2 regions of the Paraburkholderia acidisoli genome follow, and region 1 is predicted to be linked to the other one. Evidence: riboswitches for the same ligand, from Rfam matches in the RefSeq annotation. Region 1 holds a riboswitch; the other holds the start of a gene.
What was found. Region 1 has a riboswitch for thiamine pyrophosphate ahead of thiC (phosphomethylpyrimidine synthase ThiC). Riboswitches for the same ligand answer to the same signal wherever they lie in the genome.

Region 1 (15,426 bases):
GGCGCGCGCGCGCGGCGTAACGTCGTGCAAGCCGCCTGGCGGCCCGCTTCATAGCCCGCCTGGCAAATCGCGTGGGTACGCCGTCCCAGCCGTCGCGCGACATCCTTTCGCGAACCCGGCTGCGCACTTCCGCCATTCGCCCACGACCCCGCGCGCCCCGCTCCACGCCGCCCGGCGTCCGCACTGAACGCTTCCTTCGCTGCACCGGAGCCGTTTCGTCGGGCTCCGGGCCGATCCATCACGTCTCGTTAGCCGCGCTGTGCCGCCGCTGAAACTCGAACCGCACCATCGATCCCGATAACCCGATCGATACACCGCTCCGCTCGCCGGAAGGAGAACCGCCATGTCGTCCCGAAAAATCCGCTACCTCACCGAACTCGATCTCGCGCGCCTCGAAAAAAGCGCCGCGGAACCCGGCGCCGCCGCGCGCCAAACCATGCTCGACGAATTCCTGGAACGCGCCGAGATCGTCGAGCCGCGCGATGTCGGCGCGAACATCGTCACGATGAACTCGCAGGTCACGCTCGTGAACGATCAGGGCGAGCCGTTCACCTACACGGTCGTGTATCCGCAAGGCGCGAATGTCGAGCAAGGCCGCCTCAACGTGTTTTCGCCCGCGGGCCTCGCGCTGCTGGGCGCCAAACGCGGCGACACGGTGCGCTTCATGCCGCCGAGCGGCGCGGTGGAAACGCTCAAGATCGAGCGCATCCTGTTCCAGCCCGAAGCCGCCGACGACTTCTCGCTGTAAGCGCCCGCGAGCCATGCCGGGCACACGGCGCGCGCAAAGGCACTTGCCAGATCGTCGCAGCGCGGTGTATCGTCTGGCCTTGCTTACGCGGGGGTCCTGCGTCATGCGCCGCACTGAACGAAAGTCGTGCAGCGTATTGCGCGGGTGAGAAATACCCTTTGAACCTGATCTGGATAATGCCAGCGCAGGGAAGCGTCCGGACTTCGCAGCCTCATTCGCACGTCATCCTTCATCGCGAAGTCCGTCCACGTTCCGTCTCGTCTCCTGCTAAGCCTCGTTCCCACTTTGCTTTGCATGGAGAGACAGGCATGAACGCCAACCCCAAATTCATTTCCGCCAACGCGCACGTCGACGAAGCCGCCATCGCGCCGCTGCCCAATTCGCGCAAGATCTACGTGAGCGGCTCGCAGCCCGACATCCGCGTGCCCATGCGCGAGATCACGCAATCGGACACGCCCACGGGCTTCGGCGGCGAGAAGAATCCGCCGATCTACGTCTACGATACGTCGGGCCCGTACACGGACCCGGAAGCGCAGATCGACATTCGCGCGGGTCTGCCCGCAGTGCGTCAGGCGTGGATCGAAAAGCGCGGCGACACCGAAGCGCTGCCGGGCCTCTCCTCCGACTACGGCCGCGAGCGCGCCGCCGACCCGGCCACGGCCGAGTTGCGTTTCCCCGGCCTGCATCGCACGCCGCGCCGCGCGCAACGCGGCAAGAACGTCACGCAGATGCACTACGCGCGTCAGGGCATCATCACGCCCGAGATGGAATACATCGCGATTCGCGAGAACCAGCGCCGCGCCGAATACCTCGAAAGCCTCAAGACCAGCGGCCCGAACGGCGCGAAGCTCGCCGCCATGATGGGCCGCCAGCATCCGGGCCAGGCGTTCGGCGCCGCGGCCTTCGGCAAGGATGCGCTCAAGGAAATCACGCCCGAATTCGTGCGCGAGGAAGTCGCGCGCGGCCGCGCGATCATTCCTGCGAACATCAACCACCCGGAAAGCGAGCCGATGATCATCGGCCGCAACTTCCTCGTGAAGATCAACGCGAACATCGGCAATTCGGCGGTGACGTCGTCGATCGGCGAGGAAGTCGACAAGATGACGTGGGCGATCCGCTGGGGCGGCGACACCGTCATGGATCTCTCCACCGGCAAGCACATCCACGAAACGCGCGAGTGGATCCTGCGCAACTCGCCGGTGCCGATCGGCACGGTGCCGATCTATCAGGCGCTCGAAAAGGTCAACGGCAAGGCCGAAGACCTCACGTGGGAAATGTTCCGCGACACGCTCATCGAACAGGCCGAGCAAGGCGTGGACTACTTCACGATCCACGCGGGCGTGCGCCTGCAATACGTGCCGCTCACGGCCAACCGCATGACCGGCATCGTGTCGCGCGGCGGTTCGATCATGGCCAAGTGGTGCCTCGCCCATCACAAGGAATCCTTCATTTACGAGCATTTCGAAGAGATCTGCGAAATCATGAAGGAATACGACGTGAGCTTTTCGCTGGGCGACGGCCTGCGCCCCGGCTCGATCTACGACGCCAACGACGAAGCGCAACTCGGCGAACTGAAGACGCTCGGCGAACTCACGCAGATCGCGTGGAAGCACGACGTGCAGGTGATGATCGAAGGCCCGGGCCACGTGCCGATGCAGCTCATCAAGGAGAACATGGACCTGCAACTGGAATGGTGCGACGAAGCGCCGTTCTACACGCTCGGACCGCTCACCACCGACATCGCGCCGGGCTACGACCACATCACCTCGGGTATCGGCGCGGCCATGATCGGCTGGTTCGGCACCGCGATGCTCTGCTATGTCACGCCGAAGGAACACCTGGGCTTGCCGAACAAGGACGACGTGAAGGAAGGCATCATCACGTACAAGCTCGCGGCGCACGCGGCCGATCTGGCCAAGGGTCATCCGGGCGCGCAGGTGCGCGACAACGCGCTCTCGAAGGCGCGTTTCGAGTTCCGCTGGGAAGACCAGTTCAACATCGGTCTCGATCCGGACAAGGCGCGCGAGTTTCACGACGAGACGCTGCCGAAGGACTCGGCCAAGGTCGCGCACTTCTGCTCGATGTGCGGCCCGCACTTCTGCTCGATGAAGATCACGCAGGACGTGCGCGACTTCGCGGCGAAGCAAGGCATGAGCGACGCCGAAGCGCTCAAGAAGGGCATGGAAGTGAAGGCGGTCGAGTTCGTGAAGCAAGGCGCCGAGATTTATCAGCGTCAATAAAGGCGCAGTCATCGCGTCGATCAGCGGCCGCACGGCGATGCCCGTGCGGCCGCCCGCGTGCTGATACATTTTTTAACGACTCCGACAACTCGCTGACAAGCGCATACACCCGGATACCGGTCGTTTGCCTACGATGCGTGTATTGGAGGTGCGACGTGTGCATACGCCCATGACGCACTGCACATAACTTCTCGGAGTCGGACAATGAAAACCCTCGCACGTGCACGCACTTTGGTTACGGCGGCGTCGATCGTCGCCGTGCTGGGCAGTCTTTCGGCTTGCGACAACATGTCGAGACGCGACCGCGATACCGCGATCGGCGCCGGTGTGGGTGGTGTCGCGGGCGCGGCGATCGGCGGCAGCGCGCTGTCGACGGTGGGCGGCGCGGCCGTCGGCGGCATTATCGGCAACCAGGTCGGCAAGTAAAACCTGCGCATCAGGAAAAACAGCGCGATGTAGATTCGTGCGCGATCTACATCGCGTTGGCGTCGCGTTGGCCGTATGTGCGTCTCGCGCGGCCGCGGTCCCGCGGTCCATTTTCTGGCGCGGCGTTCAGTGCGTCGCGCTGAAACAATCCTGCTGAAACAATCCGTTAACGAGCTGTTCTCGAACGGCAACCCATCGCGAACACTTCGGGCGTAAGCTCATCCGGTTACGTGCAGCAACGCCGGGGAGTTCGCCATGAAGCCGTCCAGACTATCGTTGATCGCCCTCGCGGGTGCCACGCTCGCACTCTCGGGCTGCTATTACTACACCCCGTACGGCTACTCGCCCTATCCCTATTACTACGGCGCCACGGTGCCCGCCTCGGGCACGCAGCAGGCAACCGCCGTTGCGCGCACCGCGAATCCGAATCCGGCGCCCGCCGCCGTTCCCGACGCCCAATATCCGGGACCGCTCTACTCCACCCAGCCCGTCGCGCTCGCCGTGCCCGCGTACTCCGCGTGGCCGGGCTACTACCCTGCTGCTTACCCCGCTGCTTACCCTTACCCAGCTTACCCCGCTTACGGCGCCTGGCCCGCTTATGGCTACGGCTACGGTTATGGCTGGGGCGCGCCCGCTATTTCGTTCGGCTTCGGCTACTGGAGCGGCGGCGGCCATTGGGGCGGCGGTGGCGGGCACTGGGGCGGTGGCGGCGGGCACGGCGGCGGCGGACACTGGCATTGATGCGCATACGCGCAACGTGGGACCGGCGCCTCCGTTCGTGAAGGCGCCCGCAGGCACATCCCGAAACGGTGCCGGACCGTAGTTTCCCTCCCTTGACGCCTCCCTCACGTTTCCTATTCTCGAAAGGGCTTCGGGGATTTGAAGCACAGCCTTAATACGCTGACGACGTGCCCCGGCGCGCGCGCTCACTCGCCGCGCCGATTCGAACCAGCACAAAGGAGACGTCATGTTCCACCAGCTGTTGACTCCCATCGGCAATTCGCTGCTGTTTTCCTTCCTCGTGGCCGTGCTGCCCATCCTGACGGTGCTCGCGATGCTGGGCTGGGCGCGCCGCCCCGCGTGGCAGGCGTCGCTCGCGGGTCTCGTAGTGGGCTTGCTCGTGGCGGTGCTCGGCTGGCAATTCCCCGTGGGGCTCGCGATCGATTCGGTGCTCGCGGGCGCCGTGTTCGCGCTGTGGCCGGTCATGTGGATCGTCGTCACGGCCATCCTGCTCTACAACATCGCGCTGCGCTCGGGCCGTTTCGCCGCGTTCCGCATGTGGCTGCTCGACAATCTGCCGAACGACCGGCGCATCGTGCTCGTGGTGATCGGCTTTTCGTTCGGCGCGCTGTTCGAAGGCATCTCGGGTTTCGGCACGCCGATCGCCATCACGAGCTCGCTGCTCATCATGCTCGGCTTCCCCACGCTCGAAGCGCTCACCTTCACGCTGATCTTCAACACGGCGCCGGTGGCGTTCGGCGCGCTGGGCGTGCCGATCACCGTGCTCGGCGCCGTCACCCACCTGCCCGCCGACTTGCTCGCGCAAATGGTCGGCCGCCAGTTGCCGTTCTTCGCGCTGCTGCTGCCGTTCTACGTGATCGCCATCTACGCGGGCGTGGGCGGCATGCTGCGCATCTGGCCCGTGCTGCTGGTTTCGGGCGGCAGCTTCGCGATCACGCAGTTCCTCACCGCGAACTACATCAACTACAGCCTCACGGATGTGCTCTCTTCGCTGGTCTCGCTGATCCTCACGATCCTGTTCCTGCGCGTCTGGAAGCCCGCGCCCGATGCCCGCTTCGCGATCAAGGTCGATCGCGCGAGCGAGGTGCGCGGCAGCGTGACGGGCGCGCAAGGCTGGTATCCGTGGATCATCGTGGCGGCCGTGGTGATCGTCTGGACGGTCGCCAAGGTGTTCACGATCGGCGACGTCAAAGTGCCGTGGCCCGGCCTCGACAAGGCTGTCTTCATCACGCTCTACAAGACGCCGTACGGCGCGATCTGGGACTTCCAGCCGCTCGCGACGGGCACGGCCATTCTGGTCGCGGCCATCATCACCGCGTTCGTGGTGCGCCTGAAACCCGCCGAGTTCGTCGCGGCCATCGGCGACACGTGGGTGCAAACGCGCATCGCCATCCTCACGGTCGCGACCATCGTCGGGCTGGCGTTCCTCATGAACTATTCGGGGCTCACGTACACGCTCGGGCTCGGCGTGGCCTCGGTGGGCGCGTTCTTCCCGCTGGTCTCCGCGTTCCTCGGCTGGGTGGCCGTGTTCCTCTCGGGCAGCGACACCTCGGGCAACGCGCTGTTCGGCAATCTGCAGGTCGTGGCCGCGCAGCAGCTCAACCTCAATCCCGTGCTGATGGCGGCCACCAACTCGTCGGGCGGCGTGATGGGCAAGATGATCTCGCCGCAGAACATCGCCACGGGCGTCGCCACCACCGAACTCAAGGGCCAGGAAGGCCACGTGTTCGCCAAGACCTTCAAGCATTCGATCCTGCTGACGGTGCTGCTCGGCATACTCGTGTGGCTGCAGCAGAACGTGCTGACGTGGATGATTCCGCATTGAAGGCCGCCGCGAGCGCGATTGGCGGCGGCCAAGAAAAAAGCCCGCGAAATGCGGGCTTTTTTTATCGAACGCCGATATGGGTGACCGGCGATCCAGCGCTTGACGCTCAGTGCAGTTCGTCGACCACGAGGCTCATGATCTCGCGTGCCGGGCGCGACGAATCGACCTGACCGTTGTCGTCGATGATCGCGACACGCGTCTGGTTCTCCGTCACCGCGCGCACGTTGACCTTGTACTGCTTCGCGACCTTTTCCTTGCGGCCGTGGAAGATCTGGTTCCAGAAGCCCTGCTCGGCCGACGTCATGTCCTTCGGGTCGACGTAGCGCACGTAGTAAATGCCCTTCGTGCGGTCGCTGTCGTCCACGGTGAAATTGCCGCGGTCGAGCGCGATGCCCACGCGCACCCAGGCGCGGTCGTACGGCTCGCCGAGCGTGAGTTCGGTGGACGAGTACTGACCCGAGGTGCCTTCCGAACCGCCCGACTGCTGACCCACGGCCGCGACGTTTTGCGCGGCGATGGACGCGGCGGCGGCGTCGGGCACCTTCTTCGGGTTGGCCTTGGCGTCGGCTTCGGCCGCGATCTGCGCGTCGGGCACGCCCGGCTTCGCACGCGAGAGCGTGACCATCAGGCGCTTGAGGTATTCGGCTTCGAGACCCGGATCGTTGGGCTTCGGCACCCACTTGCTGGTGTCGTTGTTGGTGCCCGACAACTGCTCGCTCAGCCCCTTCTGGCTGATGAACACGTAAGTGCCGCCCGTGGGCGACGTTTCGAGGCGCGTGCGGTACTTGTTGCGCTCGGCGGTCACGTACGAATTGCCCGTGGCCCACGAGAGCGTATTGCGGATGATGCCGTCGCTGATCTTCGGATGGGTTTCGTTCCAGTCCGTTTCCATCACGCCCTTGTCGCGCTGGTCGACGACGAGCAGGAAGCCTTGCTCCTGCCAGAAGCGGCGCACCTGCGCCCAGACCTGGTCGGGCGTGCGGTTGTCGATGACAAGCCAGCTTTCCGTGCCGTCACGCTGAAGATGCATGCCCGGCAATTGCGGCAGCACCGACGTCTGGTCGGACGGCGGCGCGTCGGCCTGGGTCTGCTTCAGGGACGACAGCGACGTTTCCCCGCCTTGCGGCGCGAGCGTGCGCTGGTCCGACGTTTCGTCGAGCATGTTCGGCGGCACGGCCAGCGAAGCCTGCTTCGCCTTGGCGTCACTACGGTAATCGATCTTGCCCGGCGTCGGCGAGCTGCAGCCGGCGACCAGCCCGCCTGCCATCAGGAGCGCGACCGCGCGCGTGGCAAGACGTTGATGAAAATCACTCATGTTTCGGGTAATCCCTCGGCTACGCCACGGCCACCTTCCGTGGATCAATCAGCCATTTTACCGGGCTAGCGGCCTGCTGTGCAAAATCCGCAATACTCGCGCGTTTCGCGGCATGACAGGCAACGCGGCGCGCAGGGGTTTTCATCGTCGTGAAAAACCGCGGACACGGGGCGGAAACACGGCCGAAACACCGGCGTCACGCGCACGCCGCGCCAACGTCACACCTACGCCGTTTTCACACCTCATCGACGTAACGTTCTTCAACAATTGTCGCGGGTTTCGCCGCATGCGCTAATCGAAACTTTCTTCTTATGGATCAAAGCGATACGGCACATCCTTGCCGTATCGCCAGTTTGCGCTGCGCCGCCCTGTCAGCGTGAGTGCCTTGCCGAATTCGACCCGGTGCTACTTTTCCCCGCGAAATCTCAAAAAAAGCGGTTCACACACAGCAGCACCGGAGAGCGTCATGAAAACTTGCAGCCTCGCGCAGGCGGGCCGGGCCGTGGCCCGCGCCTGCACGCTCGGCGGCCTGGCTTGCCTGAGCCTCGCCGCCGCCCTTCCCAGCGCCCAAGCCGCGCTCGGCGGCGCGCCGACCCTGCCCGCCGGCGCGACTTCGCGCACGCTCGCGAACGGCACGGCGCATGTAGTCGGTTATGTCGATGCCGCGGGCACGAGCGTCAACGAATACGTCGCGAACGCCAGCGGGACCGTGGTCGCCTATACGTGGGCAGGCCCGGCGCGGCCGAATCTCGATGCGCTGCTCGGCGCCTATGCCGCCGACTGGCGCAGCGCCGCCGCGGCCTTGCACGCGGCCGATCGTGACGATCTGCACGCCGCGCGCGTGGTGGGCGCTCACGTCGTAGTGGAAACCGGCGGTCACATGCGCGGCTACGTAGGGCGCGCGTGGCTGCCCGACGCGCTGCCGGTGGGAATGGGCGAAGGAGATGTGCAATGAGCGCCCGCTCGCGTTCCACATGTTCCGTGCACGCGGTGCTTGCGGCTCGGGCGTTCAGGGCGATCACGACAACCCGGCCGCTTCGCTCCGCCTTCGCGCGCCGCTTCGCCTGCCTGCTGTGCGCCGCGCTCGCGGCCTGCGGCGGCGGCAGTAGCGGCTCGAACGCGAGCGGCGCCGCCACGCCCGCGAGCGCCCCCGTCACCGCCAGCGCGCCCACGGCCGCGAGCACACCGGCCACGCCTCCGGTCACGACGACCGGCGCCGTCACGCCATCGACGACCCCCAACGTGATGCCCGTCTCGGTGGCCGCGACGCCCACGCTCACGCGCAACATGCTGATGGCCAGCGTGACGGTGTGCGTGCCCGGCACCGCGACCTGCGCGACCGTCGACAACGTGCAGGTCGACACGGGCTCCCAGGGCCTGCGCCTGCTCGCTTCGGCGTTGCCCACGGGCTTCGCGCTGCCCGCCGTGCCGGCCGGTTCGGGCGGCGCGCCCGCAGGCGCGTGCGCGGCGTTCGGCACCGGCTACACGTGGGGCGCCGTGCGCAGCGCCGACGTCAAGCTCGCGGGCGAGACGGCCGCCGCCTTGCCGATCCAGCTGATCGCGGACCCGGCCGTGGCCGCCGCGCCCTCGGGCTGCGCAGGCCTCGGTCTCGCGATGACGAGCGCGACCACGCTGCGTGCGAACGGCATCCTGGGCGTCGGGCCGTTCAGCGCCGATTGCGGCGCGGCCTGCGTGAACGCCGCGCTCAGTTCGTGGTATTACGCGTGCCCCGCCGGCGCTTGCACACCGAGCGCGCAGCCGCTCGCGCAACAGATCAGCAATCCCGTGGCCGCGTTCGCCACCGACAACAACGGCGTGGTGATCGACCTGCCCGCGATTCCGGACAGCGGCGCGTCCTCGGTCGCGGGCCAGCTCATCTTCGGTATCGGCTCGCAGGCCAACAACGCGCTCGGCGGCGCGACCGTGCTGCGCGCGAACAGCGTGACGGGCTACGTGCGCACGACGACCTCGGACGGCTCCGTGTACTCGCGCAGCTATCTCGACAGCGGCTCGAACGCGCTCTACTTCAATAGCTCGACGCTCACGCGCTGCGGCTTCTGGTATTGCCCGGCCACGCCCACGAGCCTCGCCGCCACGATCCTCGGTATCGACGACGCGAGCGCCACCATCAATGTCGCCGTGACCAGTTCGCAAACGCTGTTCGGCAGCGGCAACTGGGCCTTCGACAATCTCGCGGGCTACAACGCGAGCGCGTTCGGCTGGGGCTTGCCGTTCTTCTTCGGCAGACGCGTCTTCACGGCGATCGAGGCGCAGGCCACGCCCGCCGGCAACGGCCCGTATTTCGCGTTCTGACCGGCGCGCGCGGCCGCACCGTGCCGCGCAGAAACACCGAAGGCCTCTCGCGAGGCCTTCTTTTCTGGCTCACGCCAGGGCAATGTCGATACGGCGGCGTTAGCGTGCTGCCACGCGCGAACGCGTCATTCGTCGTCGCTATCGGCGTTGGGGTCGGGCGTGGTCTTCGCGAGCTTGTCCGGCGCGAGCCAGCGGAACGACACGATGTTCCCCGCGTCGCCGAACGTGCATTCCGCGGCCGTTGGCGTGCGCTTCGCCTTGCCGATACCGAGCTTTTGCGCGATCACGCCGACCGGTGTCGTCGGTTTCGCATCCGAGGCCGAATCGGCGCCATCGGTCGAATTCGCCGAATGGGTCGTGGGCACGCCCGTGAAGCCCGGCAGTCCCGTTGCGGGCTGCGAGAGGGTCGAGTCCTCCGCCGCGCGGCGCGCGCCGCTGTGGGCCGACACGCTCGACGCCCCCGATGCGGCCGAGGCCGCTTCCGCGCCCGAAGCGCCCGAAGCGCCAGATGCGGCGTCGGCGAACGGCGTGCCTTCGAGGCTGCCTTCGACCACGACGCGCGCGCCGCGATACGTGGTGGCGCGATGCGAGACCGCGAAGTCGTTCACCGGCATCGCGGCGAGCCGGTTGCGCATTTCCTCTTCGCACGCATTCATGTTGCGATATTGCGCCGCGCATCCCGCGAGCAGGGTCGTGGCGGCCGCGAGCGCGGCGAGGCAGGCATTGCGTTTGTTCATCGCTCTTCCGGTTTTCAGGCTGCGGCAATTGTAGCGTAAGGGCCGGGCAATCCCTGAGCCGGGCTTCGTCACCCACGAGCGCGCGCGTTGGTGACAGCGCAGGCCTGCTATCATCGCGGCTGTATATCCATACAGTGCCGCGCGTGCTTCCCGATTCTCCCGATCCGTTCTATTACCTCGCGAACTTCGAGCGCGCGCTCGCGTGGCTCGACGCGCGCTGCGCCGACCTGTTCGACGCCGAGGAACGCCGTTTCGCCGCCGCGTTCCCGCGCCTGCCGCGCCCCGCCCGCGCGCTGTTCGTACGCATGCTGATGCGCAAGGGCCCGCAGTTTCGCGCGAGCCGGCTCGATTACGCGGAGATCGGCTGCCCGCGCGCGGCGGCGGCGCCGCTCGTCGCCGCTGGATGGCTCGAGGGCGCGCCGGCGCTCGACTTCGCCGCCCTCGCCGCGCTCGTCACGAAGGCCGAATTGCAGGCGCTCGCGGCGCACGCGGGCGTGGCCTGCGAAGCGCGCGCCACGCGGGCGGCCACGCTCGAGGCACTGCGCGCGCATTTCGTCGACGGAGAGAATGCGCCCGTGGCGCGCGGCTGGCACACGTGGTTTCCCGCTTCGCCCGACACCGTGCTGCGGTTCGCGGCCGCGCCGCTCTGCGAGCGCTTGCGCCTCATGTTCTTCGGCAATCTGCATCAGGACTGGAGCGAGTTCGTGCTCGCCGATCTCGGCGTCTTCCGCTACGAGACGGTCGCGTTCGACGCCGCCTCGCGCGCGTTTCAGCGTCGCGACGACGTGGACGCCTGGCTCGCGCTGCGCGATTGCCGCGAAGCGCTCGACGCGGCGCTGCAAAGCGCGAGCGCGAACGCGGCAAGCAGCGCCGATCCAGGCGCCAACCTGAGCACCAACCTGAGCACCAACCTGAGCACCAACCAGAGCGCGGACCTGAGCGCGGGAACGAGCGCAAACCCAAGCCCACGCCCCGATTTCGTCACGCCGATCGAAACCGCGCTCGCCACGCTCGATGCGCTCGCGCCGCGCACGCACGCGAACCCGTGGCTGCGCCAGCGCCACGACAAGCTGCGCCACGCCGCGGGTCTCGCCGCCGAGCGCGTGCGCGAACCGGCACTCGCGTGGCGCGCCTATCTCGACAGCAGTCATCCCGAATCGCGTTACCGGCGCGTGCGCGTGCTCGAACAGCTCGATCGCCGCGACGACGCGCTGGCGCTCGCGCGCCGTATCGCCGAAGCGCCCATCAACGAAGAAGAAGCGCAACGCGCGGCGCGCACGCTCGGCCGTCTCTCGCGCGCGCCCGTTCGCGCCCGGCGGGCGGCCATGGCCGCGGCGAACTTCGCGCAGGCGGAACTCGTGCTGGCGCATGCGCCCGCCGTGCGTGTCGAGGAAGCCGCGCGCCTCGCGCTCGCCACGCCCGAGGCGCCCGTGTTTTACGTGGAGAACACGCTCATCAACGCGCTGTTCGGTCTGCTCTGCTGGCCCGCGTTGTTCGCGCCGCTGCCGGGCGCGTTCTTCCACCCGTTCCAGCGCGGTCCCGCCGACCTGAACGCCGCCGACTTCGCCGCGCGCCGCGCCGCCCAGTTCGACGCCTGTCTCGCCGAACTCGACAGCGGCGCGTATCGCGAATCCATCCTGCAACGTTATGTCGACAAGGCCGGCATCCAGTCGCCGTTCGTGGCGTGGGGCGCGCTGAACGACACGCTGCTCGCGCTCGCGCTCGACTGCTTTCCGGCGGCGCATGTGCGCAAGTGGTGCGAGCGCCTGCTGCGCGAGCCGCTCGCGAATCGCTCGGGCTGGCCCGATCTCGTGCGCTTCTGGCCCGCCGAACGCCGCTACGAGCTGATCGAGGTGAAAGGCCCGGGCGATCGTCTGCAGGACAACCAGCGGCGCTGGCTCGCGTACTGCGCCGCGCACGGCATGCCCGTTTCGGTGTTGCAGGTGCGCTGGCCCTTGCCTGCCGAAGCCCGCGCCGAACCGGCGAACGCGCTCGCGTCATGAGCTACACCGTCGCCGTGCGCACGCTCTGCGAATTCACCGCGAAACGCGGCGACCTGGACTTGCGCTTCACGCCCTCGCCCGACGCGAGCGAAGGCCGCGCGGGACATGCCGCGATCGCCGCGCGCCGCCCCGCAGGCTACGAAACGGAGATCGCGCTCGCGGGCACTTACTCGAGCACGAGCGCCGCCGACGCAACCGCAACGCTCACCGTGCGCGGCCGCGCCGACGGCTACGATCCCGCGCGGCGGCGGCTCGAAGAGTTCAAGACCTATCGCGGCGATCTCGACGCCATGCGCGAGAATCAGCGTGCCCTGCACTGGGCGCAATTGCGCGTGTACGGGGCGCTGCTCTGCGAGAAACTCGCGCTCGATTCGCTCGAACTCGCGCTCGTGTACTACGAGATCGGCTCGGGGCGCGAAACCGCGCTCGTCGAGCACGCCAGCGCGGCCGAACTGCGTGCCGCGTTCGAGGCGCAATGCGCGCGCTTCGTCGCGTGGGCCGCGCAGGAAAGCGCGCATCGCGCGGCACGCGACGCGGCACTCGGTGCGCTGCAATTGCCGCATGCCACGTTCCGGCACGGCCAGCGCGATCTCGCCGAAGCCGTCTGGCGCGCGGCCACGCAGGGCCGCTGTCTGCTCGCGCAAGCGCCTACCGGCATCGGCAAAACCATCGGCACACTGTTCCCGCAACTGAAGGCCTGCGCGCGCGGCGGCATCGACAAGATGCTGTTTCTCAGCGCCAAAAGCTCGGGGCGGCAACTCGCGCTCGATGCGCTCGAGACACTCGCGAGCGCATCGACCACGCCGTCAATGCCCGTTTTGCCGCTGCGCGTGCTCGAACTCGTCGCGCGCGACAAGGCCTGCGAGCATCCCGAAGCCGCGTGTCACGGCGAATCCTGTCCGCTCGCGCGCGGCTTCTACGACCGCTTGCCCGCCGCGCGCGCGGCCGCGCTCGAACGTACGCGGCTCGACCGCGCGACGCTGCGCGAAGTCGCGGCCGAACATCGCGTCTGCCCGTATTACCTCGGTCAGGAACTCGCGCGCTGGAGCGACCTGATCGTCGGCGATTACAACTACTACTTCGACGTGAGCGCGATGCTGTTCATGCTCGGCGCGCACAACGCGTGGCGCGCGAGCGTGCTCGTCGACGAGGCGCACAATCTGCCCGAACGCGCCCGCGCGATGTACTCGGCCGAACTCGTGCAAACGCGCATCGACGCCCTGCGCGGCAACGCGAGCACGCCGGTCAAACGCGCGCTCACGCGCCTGCAGAAGCACTGGAACGCCCAGAACGCCGTGACGCCCGGCGCGTGGCGTGCGAGCGACGCGCTGCCCGATGCGCTGATCGCCGCGCTCGGCGACGTGACCGGCGCGATCGGGGATCAACTCGCGGAAGCGTCGCTCGCGCGCGATCCCGAACTGGAGCGCTTCTATTTCGACGCGCTGCATTTCACGCGTATCGCCGAACGCTTCGGCGCGCATTCGCTGTTCGACATCACGCCGCTCCCCGCACGTTCGATCCGTTCGACCCAGCGCGCGCGCACCACGCTCGCGATCCGCAACATCGTGCCCGCCGACGCACTGCGCGCGCGCATCGCGGCCGCGCATAGCATCACGCTATTCTCGGCCACGCTCTCGCCCACGCACTACTACACCGACATGCTCGGCCTGCCCACGAACACGGTGAGCATCGACATCGGCACGCCGTTTCGCGCCGAGCAACTGCACGTGCGCATCGCGCGGCACATTTCCACACGCTACAAGGATCGCGCGCGCTCGCTCGAGGCGCTCGTCACGCGCGTGGCCGCGCAATATGCCGAGCGTCCCGGCAACTACCTGTGTTTCTTCAGCAGCTACGACTATCTGCAGCAAGCCGCCGAGGCGTTCGCCGCAAGGCACCCGCATATCCAGGTCTGGCTGCAGTCGCGCACCATGGACGAAGCCGGCCAGCACGCGTTCGTCGCGCGCTTCGCCGAAGACGGCTGCGGCATCGGCTTCGCGGTGCTGGGCGGCGCGTTCGGCGAAGGCATCGACTTGCCGGGCACGCGGTTGATCGGCACGTTCATCGCCACGCTCGGCATGCCGCAGGTGAACGCGCTGAACGAAGCCATGCGCGAGCGCATGGACGCGCTCTACGGCTCGGGCTTCGACTACACCTACCTCATCCCGGGCTTGCGCAAGGTCGTGCAGGCGGCCGGGCGCGTGATCCGCACCGAGACCGATCGTGGCGTGGTGCACCTGCTCGACGATCGTTTCGCCCAGGCCGACGTGCGCGCGTTGCTGCCCGCCTGGTGGCACATCGACGCGAATTGATTCGCTATCCTGAGCAGATCCCGTCAAACAAAAAAAACGGCTGACGCATCAGCCGTTTTTCTTCAATACGCTCAAGCCGATTTCGACTTGCCCGCGCCCTTGCCGTTCTTCTTCGAAGGCGGCGGCGGTGGCGGATCGCCTTCGGCGTCGTCGGCGGCCAGCTCGGGCGCGACTTCGTTCACGTCCGGTTTATCGCCCTTCTTCGCCTTCTTCGCGGGCTTCGCTTCCTTCACGTCGGGCGGCACCGCAATCTTGCTGATGGTGGTTTCGTCGTTCGCCTTGTCGTAGCCGATCTCGACGGTATCGCCCGTTTGCAGCGCGTCGCCGAGTATTTCCTTCGCGAGTCGCGTTTCCACTTCCTGACGCACCTGGCGCTTGAGTTCGCGCGCGCCGAACTCGGGCTGATACCCCGCCTCGACGAGATGCTCGACCAGCGAATCGCTCATCTTCAGCGTGATGCCCTGCGCGGCCGCCGTGCGCTTCACGCGCTCGAGCTGGATCTCGACGATCGAGCGGATGTTCTCCCGCGAGAGCGCATGGAACACGATGATCTCGTCGATACGGTTGAGGAACTCGGGCCGGAAATGGCCTTTGAGCACCTTCATCAACTCGGCGCGCAACGCCTTGTCGTCGAGCCGGTCCTTCTCCGGCTGCTCCAGGTTGTTCATGATGATCGACGCGCCCAGATTGCTCGTGGCGATCAGGATGGTATTGCTGAAATCGACCACGCGGCCCTTGCCGTCGGTGAGGCGGCCGTCGTCGAAGA
Region 2 (15,426 bases), 1.6 Mb from region 1:
GAAGCGCGCGCAGTCGCCGGCTTCGTCGTCGGGCAGATAGATGCCGGCCACGGGCTTCACGCGCGACCACGCGAGGCCGGGCTCGATCTGCGCGCAGGCGGCGGCGTCGAGTTCGCGATAGACGATGCCCGCGTCGCGCAGCACGCCCAGCGCCGGTTGCGCGAGCGCGAGGTCGTAATCGCTGCGGAACAGTTGCAGATAACCCTGGCTGCGGCCGTATTCGAACGCGTGCGTCGCCTGGAACGCGTGCAGACATTCGCGGCTGTAGTAGGCGATGCGCTGCATGCGCTGCTTGTTCACGCGAAAGCGCGCGAGGTCGCATTCGCGTAGCCAGCGCGCGATCCAGCGCCATTGCGCGGCGTCGAGCGTGGGCCGGAACACCAGCGGCGAAGTGGGCTTGAGCAGATATTTGACGAGCTTCGCGGGCATCCCGGGCGCGGCCCAGGGCGTCACGTAACCGGGCGCGATCACGCCCGCGTTGCCGAAGCTCGTGCCGAGCGCGACGCCCGGTTCCCGCTCGATGACCGTGACGTCGCAGCCTCGTTCGCTCAAGTAATACGCAGTTGCCACGCCGATCACACCGGCGCCGAGGACGATCGTTTTCATGCCGGTCGAGCAGTTTGGGACGGACGGTATTGCAGCATGTTCGCGCTCATCGTGCAGCGGAACCGGCAGACGGCGTGTCGCGCTGAGGGTGGGCCGGATCGGCGGATAAATCGGCGGACGAATCGGTGGAAGAATCGGTGGGCGAATCGGCAAGTGTCGGCGTGGGCGCTTCGGCCAGCGCCTTGCCCTTCGTTTCGGGCAGGCACAGCGCCGCGACGATCACGAGCAGATAGCCCGCGCCCGCCACCACGCCAATGGATTTCACGAGCGACATGCTCTGCGCGAAGCTGCCGACGAGGATCGGGAAGAACGAGCCGAGGCCGCGCCCGAGGTTGTAGCAGAACCCCTGGCCGGAGCCGCGTATCGCGTTCGGATACAGCTCGGACAGATACGCGCCCACGCCGGCGAAAATGCCCTGCACGACAATGCCGAGCGGAAAGCCCAGCGCGAGCATCGCCGTATCCGTGATCGGCAGCATGGTGTAGGCCATGCCGAGCGCGAACGAGCCGATCGCGAACAGGATGAACGAAGCGCGCCGGCCGATCTTGTCGCAGAGAATCGCACCGACGATATAGCCCGTGAACGAGCCCACGATCAGCACGATCAGGTAGCCGCTCGTGTTGAACACCGAAAGATGGCGCACGGTCTTGAGATAGGTCGGCAGCCACGTGGTGATCGCGTAGTAGCCGCCGAGCATGCCGGTGCACAGCGCGCTGCCGAGCAGCGTGGTGGCGAGATGCGTGCGCGAGAAGATCTGCAGGAAATGGCCGTGAGACTCGCCGGCTTCGCGGGCGCGGCGCGTGGCGAGAAAAACCTCGGGGTCGCTCACGTTGCGGCGCACGTAGAGAATCCACAGCGCGGGCAGGATGCCGATCCAGAAGCACGCGCGCCACGCGTATTCCTCGGGCAGCAGCGCGAAGAACGCCCAGTAGAGAATGGCCGCCGCGCCCCAGCCGAACGACCAGCTGCTCTGCACGGTGCCCACGGCTTTCGCGCGATGCTGCGGCGAGCGGATCGTCTCCGCCATCATGATCGTGACCACCGACCATTCGCCGCCAAAGCCCACGCCTTGCAGCGTGCGCGTGGCGAGCAGCTGCCAGAACGAATGCGTGAAGCCGGAAAGGCAGGTGAAGACCGCGAAGGTGGCGATGGTCCATTGCAGCACGCGCACGCGGCCGTAGCGGTCGGCGAGGATGCCCGCGAGCCAGCCGCCGAGCGCCGACGAGATCAGCGAACTCGTCGCGATCATGCCGGCTTCGCTTTTCGTCATGCCCCAGCTCGCGATGAGCGTCGGGATCAGGAACGAGTAGATCATGAAGTCGAACGCGTCGACGGCGTAGCCGCCGAAGCCCGCATAGAGCGTGCGCCGCTCGCGGCCGTTCAACTCGGTGAACCACTGAAAGGTGCTCATCGCGTGTCATCCCCCTGTTGTTGTGCGCGTCGAGGTCCGTGAACGTGCAGGGACCTCGCGCCATCGACACAATCGGCAAACGAAGCTGGCGGCGCCGCGGCCGCGCGACGAGGGCGGCGGCGAACATGCCGATGGAAAGCCGCCCGTTTGCGTTGCGCGGATGCCCGGTATTTTACGGTGCCAGGCGGTACCGGCGCGAGGGAACAATTTTGGCGCGCGATGCGGGGCCGCGTGGGCGCGTCATTTCGATAGCAAGCGAACGAAGCAGCGGAGCGGAACGATGCCGGCGCGGGGGAGGTGAAAAGGGAGCGCAGGCGATGCGGCGGCGGATGCCGCAAGAACGCGAATGCCTAGCCGAGCGTCAATCCGCCGTCGACATGAATCACCTGGCCGGTGATGTGGCGCGCCGCGTCGCCGAGCAAAAAGGCGATGAGTTCGGCGATGTCGGTGGGGTCGGCCACGCGGCCGAGCGGCGTGGCTTCGGCGGCGTGCGCCCACGCGGGCGCGTTCTCGGGCGTCGGGCCCGCGTCCTTGCGGGTGTAGCCGGGCGCGACGCAATTGACCGTCACGCCGCGCGGCGCGAGTTCGGCGGCCGCGGTTTTGGCGAGCGCTTCGAGCGCGGCCTTCGCGGCGGCGGTGGCCGCGAACGGCGCGTCGGCGCGATAGCGGTGCGCGACGAACGAGCTGAGCGCAACCACGCGCCCGCGCGCCGAGCGTTCGAGCGCGGGCCGCGCGTGCTGCACGAGTGCGGCGAAGGCGGCGGGCATGGCCGCGAACGCGTGCGCGAGGGCATCGGCGTCGAGTGTGGCGAGCGTTTGCCGCTGCGCGTGGCCCGCATTGGCGACGAGCTGGTCGAGCGCGCCGAAGTGCGCGAGCGTGGCTGCGACGAGCGCGGCGGCCGCGCCCGTTGCGGCGAGATCGGCGCCGAACGTGGCGCAGGTCGCGCCATGCCGCGCGCACTGCGCGGCCACGGCGTCGAGCCGCGCGCGCGAGGCGGAATCGGCGCCGCGCGCGTGCAGCATCAGGCCCACGCCGGGCGCGGCGAGCCGACGCGCGAGCGCCGCGCCGATACCGGAGCCGGCGCCCGTGATCAGCACGACACGATCCGCGCGCGTGTCGCTCATGCCGCGACGCGCTCCGCCGTGCGCTCGATTTCGAGCGTTTCGTGGTGATACGCCGCGAGCGATTCGCGATGCGCGACGCTCACGATGGCGGCCTTCGGCAGACGTTCGACGAAGAGCTTGTAGAGGCGGCCTTCGTTGTCGGCGTCGAGCGCGCTGGTCGCTTCGTCGAGGAACAGATAGTCGGGCTTGTGCAGCAGCACGCGCGCGCCCGCGAGACGTTGCTGCTCGCCCGGCGAGAGCACGCGGGTCCAGTGACCCGACTCGCCCAGGCGCTCGGCATAGTCTTCCAGACGGCAGGCGCGCAGCGCTTCGCGGCAGTCCTCGTCGCTGTAAGCGTCGGCGGGCGAGGGATAGGTGAGCGCGGCCTTGAGCGTGCCGATCGGCAGATAGCTCTGCTGCGGAATGAACATCATGCGCGCGTCCACGGGCGCGTCGATCGACCCTTCGCCGAACGGCCAGAGCCCCGCGAGCGCGCGCATCAGCGTGCTCTTGCCCGCGCCCGACGGACCGCGCACGAGCCAGCGCGAGCCCGGCTTGATGGCGATGTCGCGCACGGTGGAGAGCGGCGTGCCGTTGGGCAGCGCGAGCTTGAGGTGTTCCGTCGCCAGCTCGTTGCTGTCGATGAAGTGCAGATTGATGCCGCCGTGCTCCGTGGCCGGCGAGACGCTTTCCTTCAGGCGCGGCGAGTGCACCACGCGCACGAATTCGCGCAGACGATTCACCGTGGCGCGCCATTCGACCAGCGTCGCGTAACTGTTGATGAACCACGAGAACGAATCGCTCACCGTGCCGAACGCCTGCGAAATCTGCATCAGCACGCCGAACGTGAAGGCGCCCGCGAAGTAGCGCGGCGCGGCCACCACGAGCGGGAAGATGATGGCGATCTGGCCGTAGAAGCTCAGCACGAAGGTGAGGCGCTTCGTGTACTTCATCACGCGCCACCAGTTTTCGCGGATGTGCTGGAAGAGGCCTTGCGTGTTGTTGCGCTCGGTGTCCATGCCGTCGTAGAACGCGATCTGCTCGGCGTTCTCGCGCAGGCGGATCAGGCCGAAACGGAAATCGGCCTCCACCTTCTGCTGCTGGTAGTTGATCGACACGAGCGGGTGGCCGACCTTCTGGATCACGAGCGAGCCGAACACGGCGTAGAGCGCGGCGGCCCAGACCATGTAGCCCGGAATGGCGATGGGCGTGCCGCCCAGCGTGACGGTGAGCGCGCCCGCGAGCGTCCAGAGGATCGTCACGAACGAGATGAGCGTGACGACGGTGGAAAGCAGGTCGAGCGTGAGCGAGAGCGTGGTGGTCGCGAACGACTGGAGGTCGTCGCTGATCCGCTGGTCGGGGTTGTCGGCGAGACGATCGCGCTCGATGCGGTAGAACGCGCCCTTGCCGAGCCATTCGTTCAGAAAGCGCGTGGTGAGCCACTGGCGCCAGCGAAAACCGAGCATCTGGCGCAGGTAACGGCCGTACACCGCGAGGATGATGAAGCCGAACGCGAGGCCCGTGAAGATCATCAGCAGATGCGGGAACTGCTTGACGTCCTTGTTCTGCAACGCGTTGTAGAAGTCGGCGTTCCAGCTGTTCAGGCGCACGTTGATGTACACCACGAGCAGGTTCATCACGATGATCGCGACGAGCAGGCCCCAGGCGATCCAGCGTTCCTCGGACACCCAATAGGGCTTGATCAGGCTCCACGCGGTGATCTTCTGATGCTCGTTCTGATCGGGCGTGGCGCGGGAAGATTGGTTGGTCATGTGCGTCCTGATGTTGGGCCGGCAGCGATTTTCGCAGCGATTCTGTCGCCGGCCGCTTAAAGGAGTCTTAACCGCGGAGTTGAGACCGCGGCGGCCTCGGTGGCCTCGGTAGCCGCAGTAGCGTTACCCTCGGGCGGTTTCGGCACTCATTGTCTCACCGTGCGCGCGCACCGCGCCAAATCGACACGCAATGCCGCGCGGCGTTCCGGCCCAACTGGCCGCAGCGCCGCGAAACGTGCCTGAAACAAGGGCTTGCGGCGATTGTGCCAGAGCGCGAGCCCCGTGCCGCCGAGGTTTGCGGGCGCTCCGCGTTTTGTGGTCTAATAATCGATGACGAAACAGGGGTGCTTCACCGGTATGCCGGGCATGCCGCCAGTGAGGCTGAGAGAGACCCTTCGCACCCGATCCGGGTAATACCGGCGCGGGAAGTTTCCAGAAGTTCTGGCTGGTGTTCTCGTTCCGCTTCTCGTTGACTTGTCGCTGCGCGAATGCGCGCGAAGTCGCACGAAGAACGCCAGTTTCCCGCCGGGCGGCATGCCTGGCGCTTCGGACCCGCACCATCGCGCGTCATCGCGCATCGTCGTCGCGGGTCATGTGCGCCGGAACAGCCTCACGGTCGGCCTTGCCAGCCGGTTTCGTCCTTGGGTACGTCTGCAGCTGCCGTACGGAAAGGATCCGATGACCGCCACTATTTCAGCTTGTTCCCCCATTTCCGCGCGTCGCGTGAGCTTCGTCGCGCGCGCCGCGATTCCGTTCGCCGTGCGCGCGGGAGCGCCGTCATGAGCCGCGCCACTCCGCAAGGCGCGAACGGCACGCCCGACTTCGCCGTGCTCGGCGGTGGCCTGAGCGGCCGTCTGGTCGCCTGGCGCCTCGCGGGCGCGGGCCATCGCGTCGCGCTCTACGAGCGCGGCGGTCCCGAGGGCGGCGAAGCGGCCGCGTGGGTCGCGGCCGCGATGCTCGCGCCGCTCGCCGAAGCCGCCGTCGCCGAAATGCTCATCACCGAACTCGGCGTAGCCTCGCTCGAAAGCTGGCCGCGCATTCTGGCCGAGCTGCCCGAACCCGTGTTTTTCCAGCGCAACGGCACGCTCGTGGTCTGGCACAGCGCCGATCGCACCGAAGCGCCGCTGTTCGAGCGCCGCGTGCGCGCCAACGCGCCGCGCGAACTCGCCGATGCCCATTTCATGGCGCTCGCGGGCTCGCAGCTCGACGCCGCCGAACCGGCGCTGGCCGGGCGCTTCGCGCGCGGCTGGCTGCTCGACGGCGAGGGCCAGCTCGACAACCGTCAGGCGCTCGCGGCGCTTGCGGCGGGACTGGCCGAGCGCGGTGTGCAGACGCACTGGCATACGAGCGTCGACGAAACCGATCTGCCGCGTGCGCGCGTGACGATCGACTGCCGCGGGCTGGGCGCGAAGCCGGTCATGCCGGGCCTGCGCGGCATTCGCGGCGAGGTCGCGCGCGTGCACGCGCCGGGCATCGGCCTGACGCGGCCCGTGCGCCTGCTGCACCCGCGCTATCCGCTCTATCTCGCGCCGAAGGAAAACGACGTCTACGTGATCGGCGCGACCGAGATCGAAGGCGAGGACCGTTCGCCCGTGAGCGTGCGCTCCGCGCTCGAACTGCTGAGCGCGGCGTTCGCGGTGCATCCGGCGTTCGGCGAGGCGCGCATCCTCGAGCTCAATTCGCAGTGCCGTCCCACGCTGCCCGACCATCGGCCCGCGCTCGTCTGGGACGGCAAGTCCACGCTGCGCCTGAACGGCCTGTATCGCCACGGTTTCATGATCGCGCCCGAAGTCGCCGACGAAGCCGTGCGGGTCGCGCAGGCGCTGTTCGATGCGCGCGTCACCGACGCCGATTCGTTCGAGACGCTGCGCCGTGCCTCGCGCTGGGGCGAGATGCTGCACGCGCAGGGCGCGCACGAGCCGGCCTGAGCCTTGCGCGAGATTCATCGGCAGAAACCGCACCGTATTAAACAGTCAGTCGCCAACACTATTCATATGGACATCCAGATCAACCAGAAGCCGCTCACGCTGCCCGAAGGCGCGACCGTCGCCGACGCGCTCACCGCTTACGGCGCGCGTCCGCCGTTCGCCGTCGCCGTGAACGGCGACTTCGTGGCGCGCGGCCAGCACGGCGCGCGCGCGCTCAAGGCGGGCGACCGGCTCGACGTCGTGAGCCCGGTGGCCGGCGGCTGAGCGCCGCTCGCCGTCGTTATCCGGCGTCTCCCGTGCATTCCGGCGCTCGCGCCACACCAGGATCGATTGTCATGACCTCATCCCCAACTCCCGCCGACGCGCTCACGCTCTACGGCGAAACCTTCGCGAGCCGCGTGCTGCTCGGCACCTCGCGCTATCCGTCGCTGCAATCGCTCGGCGATTCGATGGCGGCCGCGCGCCCCGGCATGATCACCGTCGCGCTGCGCCGCCAGATGAACGACGGCTCGGCGGGCGCGGGCTTCTTCGATCTGCTCAAGCGCCACGGCGTGCCGCTCTTGCCGAACACGGCGGGCTGCCTGACCGTCGACGAGGCGGTGACCACGGCGCACATGGCGCGCGAAGTGTTCGAAACCGACTGGATCAAGCTCGAACTGATCGGCGACGACTACACGCTGCAACCCGACCCCGTTGGCTTGATCGAGGCGGCCGGCCGGCTCGTGAAAGACGGCTTCAAGGTGCTGCCGTACTGCACCGAAGACCTCGTGATCGGCCGCCGCCTGCTCGACGCGGGCTGCGAAGCGCTGATGCCGTGGGGCGCGCCCATCGGCACCGGCAAGGGCGTGATCAATCCGTACGGCTTGCGCGTGCTGCGCGAGCGGCTGCCCGACGTGCCGCTGATCGTCGACGCGGGTCTCGGCCTGCCGTCGCACGCGGCGCAGGTGATGGAGTGGGGTTTCGACGGCGTGCTGCTCAACACGGCGGTCGCGCAGGCGACGCATCCCGAGGCGATGGCGCGCGCTTTCGCGCTGGGCGTGGAAGCGGGCCGCGCGGCGTATCTGGCCGGGCCGATGGCCGAGCGCGAGGCGGCGGTGGCGAGCACGCCCGTCGTCGGCATGCCGTTCTGGCACCAGGATGGAGATCAACGATGACCGATACGCTGCAACTCAAGAGCCGCGAGCTGTTCTGGCCGCCCGCCGACGAACTCACCGCCGCGACCGAGCGCATCCGCGCGCGGCTGGGCGAGTGGCCGCCCACGCACGCGCCGTGGCGGCTTTGCCTCACCGCGCCTGACGCGCCCAACGGCGGCGATCTGATCGTCGTCAGCGACGCCGCGCCGCATCTCGCCAGCATCGCGCGCTGGATGACCGAAGGCGCGGGCGTGATCGAAGCGCTCGCGGACAACCCGAAGGCCGCGCGCGTCACGCTGCATCTGGGCGGCGAGCGCTACGCGCTGGAAGGCGAACTCGCCGAAGACTGGATGCCCGCGCTGGCGGCGTTTCTCGACTGCGGTTTCGATCCGCACGACGCGCTCGTGCTGGCGATGGCCTGGCGCGACGGCGACGACGCGCAGGCCGACGCGTGGCCCGTGGACATCGCGCGCTTTCCGCGCGTGCTCGGTCTGCCCGACGCGCCCGCGCAGCCGTTCGCGCCGTGCCCGGCGAAGCTCGGCCTCTATCCCGTGCTGCCCACGGCGGACTGGGTCGTGCGGGTGCTCGATTTCGGCGTGAAAACGGTGCAGTTGCGCAGCAAGCAGCCGAAATCGGCGGCGCTCAACGACGAAATCGCGCGCTGCGTCGCGGCGGGGCAACGCCACAATGCGCAACTTTTCATCAACGATCATTGGCGGGAAGCGATGGCCGCGGGCGCGTACGGCGTCCATCTCGGCCAGGAAGACCTGCGCGAAGCCGATCTGAACGCGCTCGCGGCGTCGGGCGTGCGCCTCGGTTTGTCCACGCATGGCTATTTCGAGATGCTGACGGCGCTGCACTTCCGCCCGAGCTACCTCGCCTGCGGCGCGGTGTTCGCGACCACCACCAAGTCGATGCCGACCGCGCCGCAAGGCATGGCGCGCCTCGCCCGCTACGTGCAGCTGCTCGACGGCGTGGTGCCGATGGTGGCGATCGGCGGTATCGACGGCGCCGTGCTGCCCGAGGTGCTGGCCACCGGCGCGGGCAGCGCGGCGGTGGTGCGCGCCGTGACCGAGGCCGCCGACCCGGCTGCCGCCGTTGCTGCGTTGCAGAACGCGTTTACGCAATAATTGTCCCGCCCGAGCGAGGCGCCGCGCCCTGTACGCGTGACGCCCGCCGGGTGGCCATTCGGCGTTCCGCCACGCGCAGCCGCGCGGGTGCGGGGGCCGGAAGGCTTACATCAAATACGCGGGGCGCGCCACGGCAGGTTTTCCACGATGGCCCTATAATCCCGCCTTCGTGTAAATGGACTGTCAGCCACGTGCCCCCAACTTCCGAGACCCTACTGGAGCTGCGCGACGTCGACTTCGGCTACGGCGACCGCCTCGTTCTGTCCGGCCTGAACATGCGCTTCAAGCGCGGTCAGGTGGTGGCGGTCATGGGCGGCTCCGGTGGCGGCAAGACGACCGTGCTGCGTTTGATCGGCGGCCTGATTCGCGCCCAGCGCGGCCAGGTGCTGTTCGGCGGCGAAGACGTCGGCGCGCAGTCGCGTGACGGGCTCTACGCCTTGCGCCGCAAGATGGGCATGCTGTTCCAGTTCGGCGCGCTCTTCACCGACATGTCGGTGTTCGAGAACGTCGCGTTCGCCCTGCGCGAGCACACCGACCTGCCCGAAGAGCTGATCCGCGACCTCGTGCTCATGAAGCTCAACGCCGTGGGGCTGCGCGGCGCGCGCGACCTCGCGCCGTCGGAGATTTCGGGCGGCATGGCGCGCCGCGTGGCGCTCGCCCGCGCCATCGCGCTCGACCCCGAACTCATGATGTACGACGAACCGTTCGCGGGCCTCGACCCCATCTCGCTCGGCATCACGGCCAACCTCATCCGCACGCTCAACGACGCGCTCGGCGCCACGTCCATCCTGGTCACGCACGACGTGCCGGAGTCGTTCGCCATCGCCGACTACGTGTATTTCGTGGCGAACGGCCGCGTCCAGGCCGAAGGCACGCCGGATGAGTTGCGCGCCTCCACCGACCCGATCGTGCGTCAGTTCATCGACGGCGCGCCGGACGGCCCGTTCCGCTTTCACTACCCGACGAACGTCCCGCTCGACGCGGACTTCGGCATTGGCGGAGGCCGCTCATGATTGGCGCCATCAGTTCGATTGGGCGCGGCGTGCTCGACGCGATCGCGGGCGCGGGCCACGCGTCGCGATTCTTCGCGCGCCTCGTGCTCGAATTCTTCCCGTTGTTGCGCCGTCCGCGGCTTGTCACGAAGCAGATCCACTTCGTCGGTAACTATTCGTTGCTGATCATCGCGGTGTCGGGTCTGTTCGTCGGCTTCGTGCTCGGCCTGCAGGGTTACTACACGCTCAACCGCTATGGCTCCGAGCAGGCGCTCGGCTTGCTTGTCGCGCTGTCGCTCGTGCGCGAACTCGGCCCCGTGGTCACGGCGCTCCTGTTCGCGGGCCGCGCCGGCACCTCGCTCACCGCCGAAATCGGTCTGATGAAAGCGGGCGAGCAGCTCACCGCCATGGAAATGATGGCGGTGGACCCGGTGCGGATCGTGGTGGCGCCGCGCATGTGGGCGGGCGTGATCGCCATGCCCATTCTGGCGGCCATTTTCAGCGCGGTCGGCATTCTCGGCGGCTACGTGGTGGGCGTGCTGCTGATCGGCGTGGACTCGGGCGCGTTCTGGTCGCAGATGCAGGGCGGCGTCGACGTGTGGAAGGACGTGGGCAACGGCGTGATCAAGAGCATCGTGTTCGGTTTCGCCGTGACGTTCACCGCGCTCTATCAAGGTTACGAGGCGAAGCCCACGCCCGAAGGCGTGTCGCGCGCGACCACCAAGACGGTCGTGTACGCGTCGCTCGCGGTGCTGGGTCTCGACTTCCTGCTGACGGCGTTGATGTTCAGCTGAGTGTCAGTGTGTTGATCAGCCTCGGCTCGTGCATTGGCGCGAGCCTCGCGGCGAGCGCCTGAGCGCCGCCGCAACGGATTCTCATTGGGATGACGATGAAAAAGAATGCTCTCGACTTCTGGGTCGGCCTGTTCGTGGTGCTGGGTTTTGTCGCGTTGCTGTTTCTCGCGCTGAAGGCGGGCAACATGAGCTCGCTCTCGTTCCAGCAGACTTACGCGGTCAAGCTCAAGTTCGACAATATCGGCGGCCTCAAGCCGCGCGCGCCCGTGAAGAGCGCGGGCGTGACGGTGGGCCGCGTGGCGTCGATCGGTTTCGATTCGAATACGTACCAGGCGCTGGTCACGATCAATCTCGACCAGCAATATCAGTTTCCGAAGGACACGTCCGCGAAGATCCTGACCTCCGGCCTGCTCGGCGAACAGTACATCGGGCTCGAACCGGGCGGCGATTCGGAAATGCTCAAGGCGGGCGACACGATCGCGATGACGCAGTCGGCCATCGTGCTCGAAAACCTGATCGGCCAGTTCCTGTATAGCAAGGCGGCCGACTCGGGCGCGTCGAAGTCCGGCGGCGCCGCAGCGGAGCCGCCCGCACCGGGGCTGGCCGCACCGGCCGCGGCGCCGGCACCCGGAGCGGCGGCGGCGCCGGCTTCGGGCGCGAGCGCCCAATAAGGAGAATACAACGATGACAACCACACGCATGCGCGCCATCACGCTTGGCGTCGCCGCGCTTGCACTGGCGGGGTGTTCGACGGTGCAGACGCCGTCGAAGGACGATCCGTGGGAAGGCTTCAACCGCACGGTCTACACCTTCAACGACAAGGTCGACCAGTACGCGCTCAAGCCCGTGGCTCAGGGCTACGTGAAGGTCACGCCGCAGCCGGTTCGCGAGAGCGTGACGAACTTCTTCTCGAATATCGGCGACGTCTACAACGCGGCGAACAACTTCCTGCAGTTGAAGATCACCGACGGTGTCGAAGACATCATGCGGATCGTGATCAACACGGTCTTCGGCGTGGGCGGTCTGTTCGACGTCGCCTCGGCGGCGAAGCTGCCCAAGCACAACCAGGACTTCGGCCTGACGCTCGGCCACTACGGCGTGCCGTCCGGCCCGTACCTCGTGCTGCCGCTGTTCGGCCCGAGCACGGTGCGTGACGGCGTGGGCCTCGTCGGCAACTACTTCATCAATCCGCTCAGCTATGTCGATCCGGCGGCGCTCTCGTGGGGCCTGTACGGCCTGAACGTGGTGAGCACGCGCGCGAACCTGCTGGGCGCGAGCGATCTGCTCGAAGGCGCGGCCATCGACAAGTACTCGTTCGTGCGCAACACCTACCTGCAGCGCCGCCGCTATCTGCTCTCCGACGGTCACGCAAAGGGCGACAGCGGCGTGCCCGATTACGGCGACAGCGCGCCGCTGCCCAAGTACGACGACGGCGGCGACGACGGTAGCGCGGCGCCGGCCGCGGGTGCGGCGGCCCAGGGCGCCACGCCCGCTTCCTCGGCGGCCGCGGCCACGCCCGCTTCGGGCACTGCGCGTGCTGACACGCCCTCGGCGGCGAGCATGCCGCCCGCCGCACCGGCCACGCTCGAAGGTCCGGACAGCGCGGCCACGCCGGCGGCGGGCGCCTCGCAAACCAACGTGCCGGGCGACCAGATGATTCCGCCCGCGCGCCTCGGTTATCCGGGCATGCTGCGTTTGCGTTGATGGCGGGTGGGCCCGGTTCGGCGGCGTGATGGCGCCGCGCCGGGCGCTCGCTGCCGGGTTCCGGATTGCGTGCCGGCCGCGCTGTCGTCAGACGTAAGCTCACCGTAACAAGCAGAAACGCTTGTTCCAGTTTGCTGGCAGTTTTTGACATGGCGAGATAGCACTCGCGTGATATCGTTGGCTCCAATCTTTGCGCACAACGGGGCGCTTATCCCCAACTTGCAGGGTTCGCTATGAAAAAATTCTTTCTGTATCCGCTTTTCGCCATGTTTGTTTCGTTTGCCGGATTGGGCGGTACCGCCTTCGCGCAAACGGTAGACACCAGCAATCCCGACGCGATGATCAAGACGGTCACGCAACAGGTGCTCGACCAGCTCAAAACCGACAAGTCGATCCAGGCCGGCGACGTCAACAAGATCACCCAGCTCGTGAACGAGAAGATCCTCCCGTACACGGACTTCCGCCGCACCACGCAGCTCGCCATGGGCCGCAACTGGCGCACGGCCAGCCCGCAGCAGCAGCAACAGGTCATCGACCAGTTCAAGATGTTGCTGATCCGCACGTACTCGGGCGCGCTCGCCCAGGTCCGCGACCAGCAGATCCAGTACAAGCCGTTCCGCGCGAACCCGGACGATACCGACGTCGTGGTCCGCTCGACCGTGCTGAACAACGGCCAACAGATCGAACTCGACTACCGCCTGTACAAGACGGCGCAAGGCTGGCGCGTGTATGACATCAACGTGCTCGGCGCATGGCTGATCCAGGCGTACCAGCAGCAGTTCCAGGAAAAGATCCAGCAAGGCGGCGTGGACGGCCTGATCCAGTTCCTCACGCAGCGTAACCAGCAGCTGGCTTCGGGCAAGGCGACCTCGTGAGCGAACGCTTCGCCACCGGCAACATGCTGACCCACGAGAGCGCGAAGGCCGCGCTCTCGACGGGCTTCGCGCAGATCGCGGCGGGCGCAACCGCCGTCGACTGCGCGGCGCTCACGCAATTCGACTCGTCGGCTTTGGCTGTACTCATCGCGTGGCAGCGTGCCGCGCGCGAACGCGGTGCCTCGCTCGCCGTGCTCAACCTGCCTCCCGCGCTCGCGTCCCTCGCGCGCGCGTACGGCGTCGATACGCTCCTGCACGAGCGACATTGACGCGCGTCGCCTGGCCGAACGCCGTACGTGCCGCCGTCATGCACACGTAGCGTTCGAGCGGCACGATGCCGCGCAGCCGGGCCGGCGCCTTCCCCCTGCCAGGTCAGTGGGCGTTTCCGACTTGGCCTATAATCAACCGTTTTTTGGGCGCGGCGTGTTTCGCCGGGACGTCGCCGGGACGTGTTTGACAGCGTCAGGCAACGTTTGCAACGCCGGTTCGCAGGAATCGCGCGCAAGCCGTCCCCAATTCCGGTCTTCCCCGCAGCATTGATGCATTCACAAATCGCGCCGTCATCCAAGTGAACGGCGCTTGAGTCATGCCAGCCATAGAAATCCGTAACGTCAAGAAGCGCTACAAAGAGCTTCAGGCGCTCAAGGGCGTCAGCTTCACGGTCGAAGACGGCGAGTTCTTCGGGCTGCTCGGCCCGAACGGCGCGGGCAAAACGACGCTCATCAGCATTCTGGCCGGTCTCGCGCGCGCCAACGAGGGTTCGATCGCCGTGCGCGGCCACGATGTCGTCAGCGATTACCGCAACGCCCGCCGCAATCTCGGCGTCGTGCCGCAGGAACTCGTGTTCGATCCGTTTTTCACGGTGCGCGAAACGCTGCGCCTCCAGTCCGGCTACTTCGGTCTGCGCAACAACGACGCGTGGATCGACGAAGTCATGGCCAATCTCGACCTCACCGAGAAAGCCGACGTCAACATGCGCGCGCTCTCGGGCGGCATGAAGCGCCGCGTGCTGGTCGCGCAGGCGCTCGTGCACCGTCCGCCCGTGATCGTGCTCGACGAGCCGACCGCCGGCGTGGACGTCGAACTGCGCCAGACGCTCTGGAAGTTCATCTCGCGCCTGAACCGCGAAGGCCACACCATAGTCCTCACCACGCACTACCTGGAAGAAGCGGAAGAGCTGTGCGACCGCATCGCCATGTTGCGGCGCGGCGAGGTGGTGGCGCTCGAACGCACCAGTTCGCTGCTGCAGCGTTTCGCGGGTACGCAGCTGTTCGTGCGTTTCTCCGAAGGCGTGCTGCCCGCCGAACTGCGCGCGCTCGAAGTCGATCCGTCGAACGTCAACGGTCAGCAGCATCTGCTGCGGCTCGCGAGTTACGACGACGTCGAACGCATTCTCGCGGCGTGCCGCGCGAACGGTTGCAAGCTCGAAGAAGTCGAGGTCCGCAAGGCCGACCTCGAAGACGTCTTCCTGCAGGTGATGAACGGTCCTGAAGTGGTCGAGGGTCTCGCATGAGCGTCTTGGGTGGTGGGTTCAGCACGCTGTTCTACAAGGAAGTCCTGCGTTTCTGGAAAGTCGCTTTCCAGACCGTGCTCGCGCCGGTCATTACCGCGCTGCTGTATCTGACGATCTTCGGCCACGCGCTGCGCGGCCATGTCGAGGTGTATCCGGGCGTCGAATACACGAGCTTCCTGATTCCGGGTCTCGTGATGATGAGCGTGCTGCAGAACGCCTTCGCGAACTCGTCGTCTTCGCTGATCCAGTCGAAGATCACGGGCAATCTCGTATTCGTACTATTGCCGCCGCTCGCCGCATGGGAGATGTTTGGGGCTTACGTGCTCGCCTCGATCGTGCGCGGCCTCGCCGTTGGCGCGGGCGTGTTCGTCGTGACGATCTGGTTCATTCCGATGAGCTTCGCCGCGCCGCTTTTCATCGTGGCGTTCGCGGTGCTCGGTTCGGCGATCCTCGGCACGCTCGGCC

Region 2: it holds a riboswitch for thiamine pyrophosphate, as region 1 does, so the genes downstream of both, FAZ98_RS12645 (FAD-dependent oxidoreductase) here and thiC (phosphomethylpyrimidine synthase ThiC) in region 1, are expected to answer to the same signal.

Annotation. Positions count from the first base shown of each region.
Region 1 is NZ_CP046913.1:1,200,818-1,216,243, reverse strand. It holds gene FAZ98_RS05250 (GreA/GreB family elongation factor) at 344-748, shown strand; TPP riboswitch at 828-957, shown strand; gene thiC (phosphomethylpyrimidine synthase ThiC) at 1,057-2,988, shown strand; gene FAZ98_RS05240 (glycine zipper 2TM domain-containing protein) at 3,193-3,414, shown strand; gene FAZ98_RS05235 (hypothetical protein) at 3,670-4,155, shown strand; gene FAZ98_RS05230 (L-lactate permease) at 4,382-5,980, shown strand; gene bamC (outer membrane protein assembly factor BamC) at 6,087-7,295, opposite strand; gene FAZ98_RS05220 (DUF2844 domain-containing protein) at 7,762-8,250, shown strand; gene FAZ98_RS05215 (DUF3443 domain-containing protein) at 8,247-9,608, shown strand; gene FAZ98_RS05210 (hypothetical protein) at 9,734-10,345, opposite strand; gene FAZ98_RS35325 (VRR-NUC domain-containing protein) at 10,489-12,348, shown strand; gene FAZ98_RS05200 (ATP-dependent DNA helicase) at 12,345-14,660, shown strand; gene FAZ98_RS05195 (ATP-dependent Clp protease ATP-binding subunit) at 14,732-15,426, opposite strand, start outside.
Region 2 is NZ_CP046913.1:2,851,810-2,867,235, reverse strand. It holds gene FAZ98_RS12665 (D-amino acid dehydrogenase) at 1-606, opposite strand, end outside; partial or broken gene FAZ98_RS12660 (MFS transporter) at 770-2,017, opposite strand; gene FAZ98_RS12655 (SDR family NAD(P)-dependent oxidoreductase) at 2,368-3,141, opposite strand; gene FAZ98_RS12650 (ABC transporter ATP-binding protein/permease) at 3,138-4,892, opposite strand; TPP riboswitch at 5,223-5,337, shown strand; gene FAZ98_RS12645 (FAD-dependent oxidoreductase) at 5,672-6,820, shown strand; gene thiS (sulfur carrier protein ThiS) at 6,887-7,084, shown strand; gene FAZ98_RS12635 (thiazole synthase) at 7,156-7,974, shown strand; gene thiE (thiamine phosphate synthase) at 7,971-9,083, shown strand; gene FAZ98_RS12625 (ABC transporter ATP-binding protein) at 9,275-10,096, shown strand; gene mlaE (lipid asymmetry maintenance ABC transporter permease subunit MlaE) at 10,093-10,869, shown strand; gene mlaD (outer membrane lipid asymmetry maintenance protein MlaD) at 10,965-11,540, shown strand; gene FAZ98_RS12610 (MlaA family lipoprotein) at 11,554-12,573, shown strand; gene FAZ98_RS12605 (MlaC/ttg2D family ABC transporter substrate-binding protein) at 12,807-13,448, shown strand; gene FAZ98_RS12600 (STAS domain-containing protein) at 13,472-13,717, shown strand; gene FAZ98_RS12595 (ABC transporter ATP-binding protein) at 14,035-14,961, shown strand; gene FAZ98_RS12590 (ABC transporter permease) at 14,958-15,426, shown strand, end outside.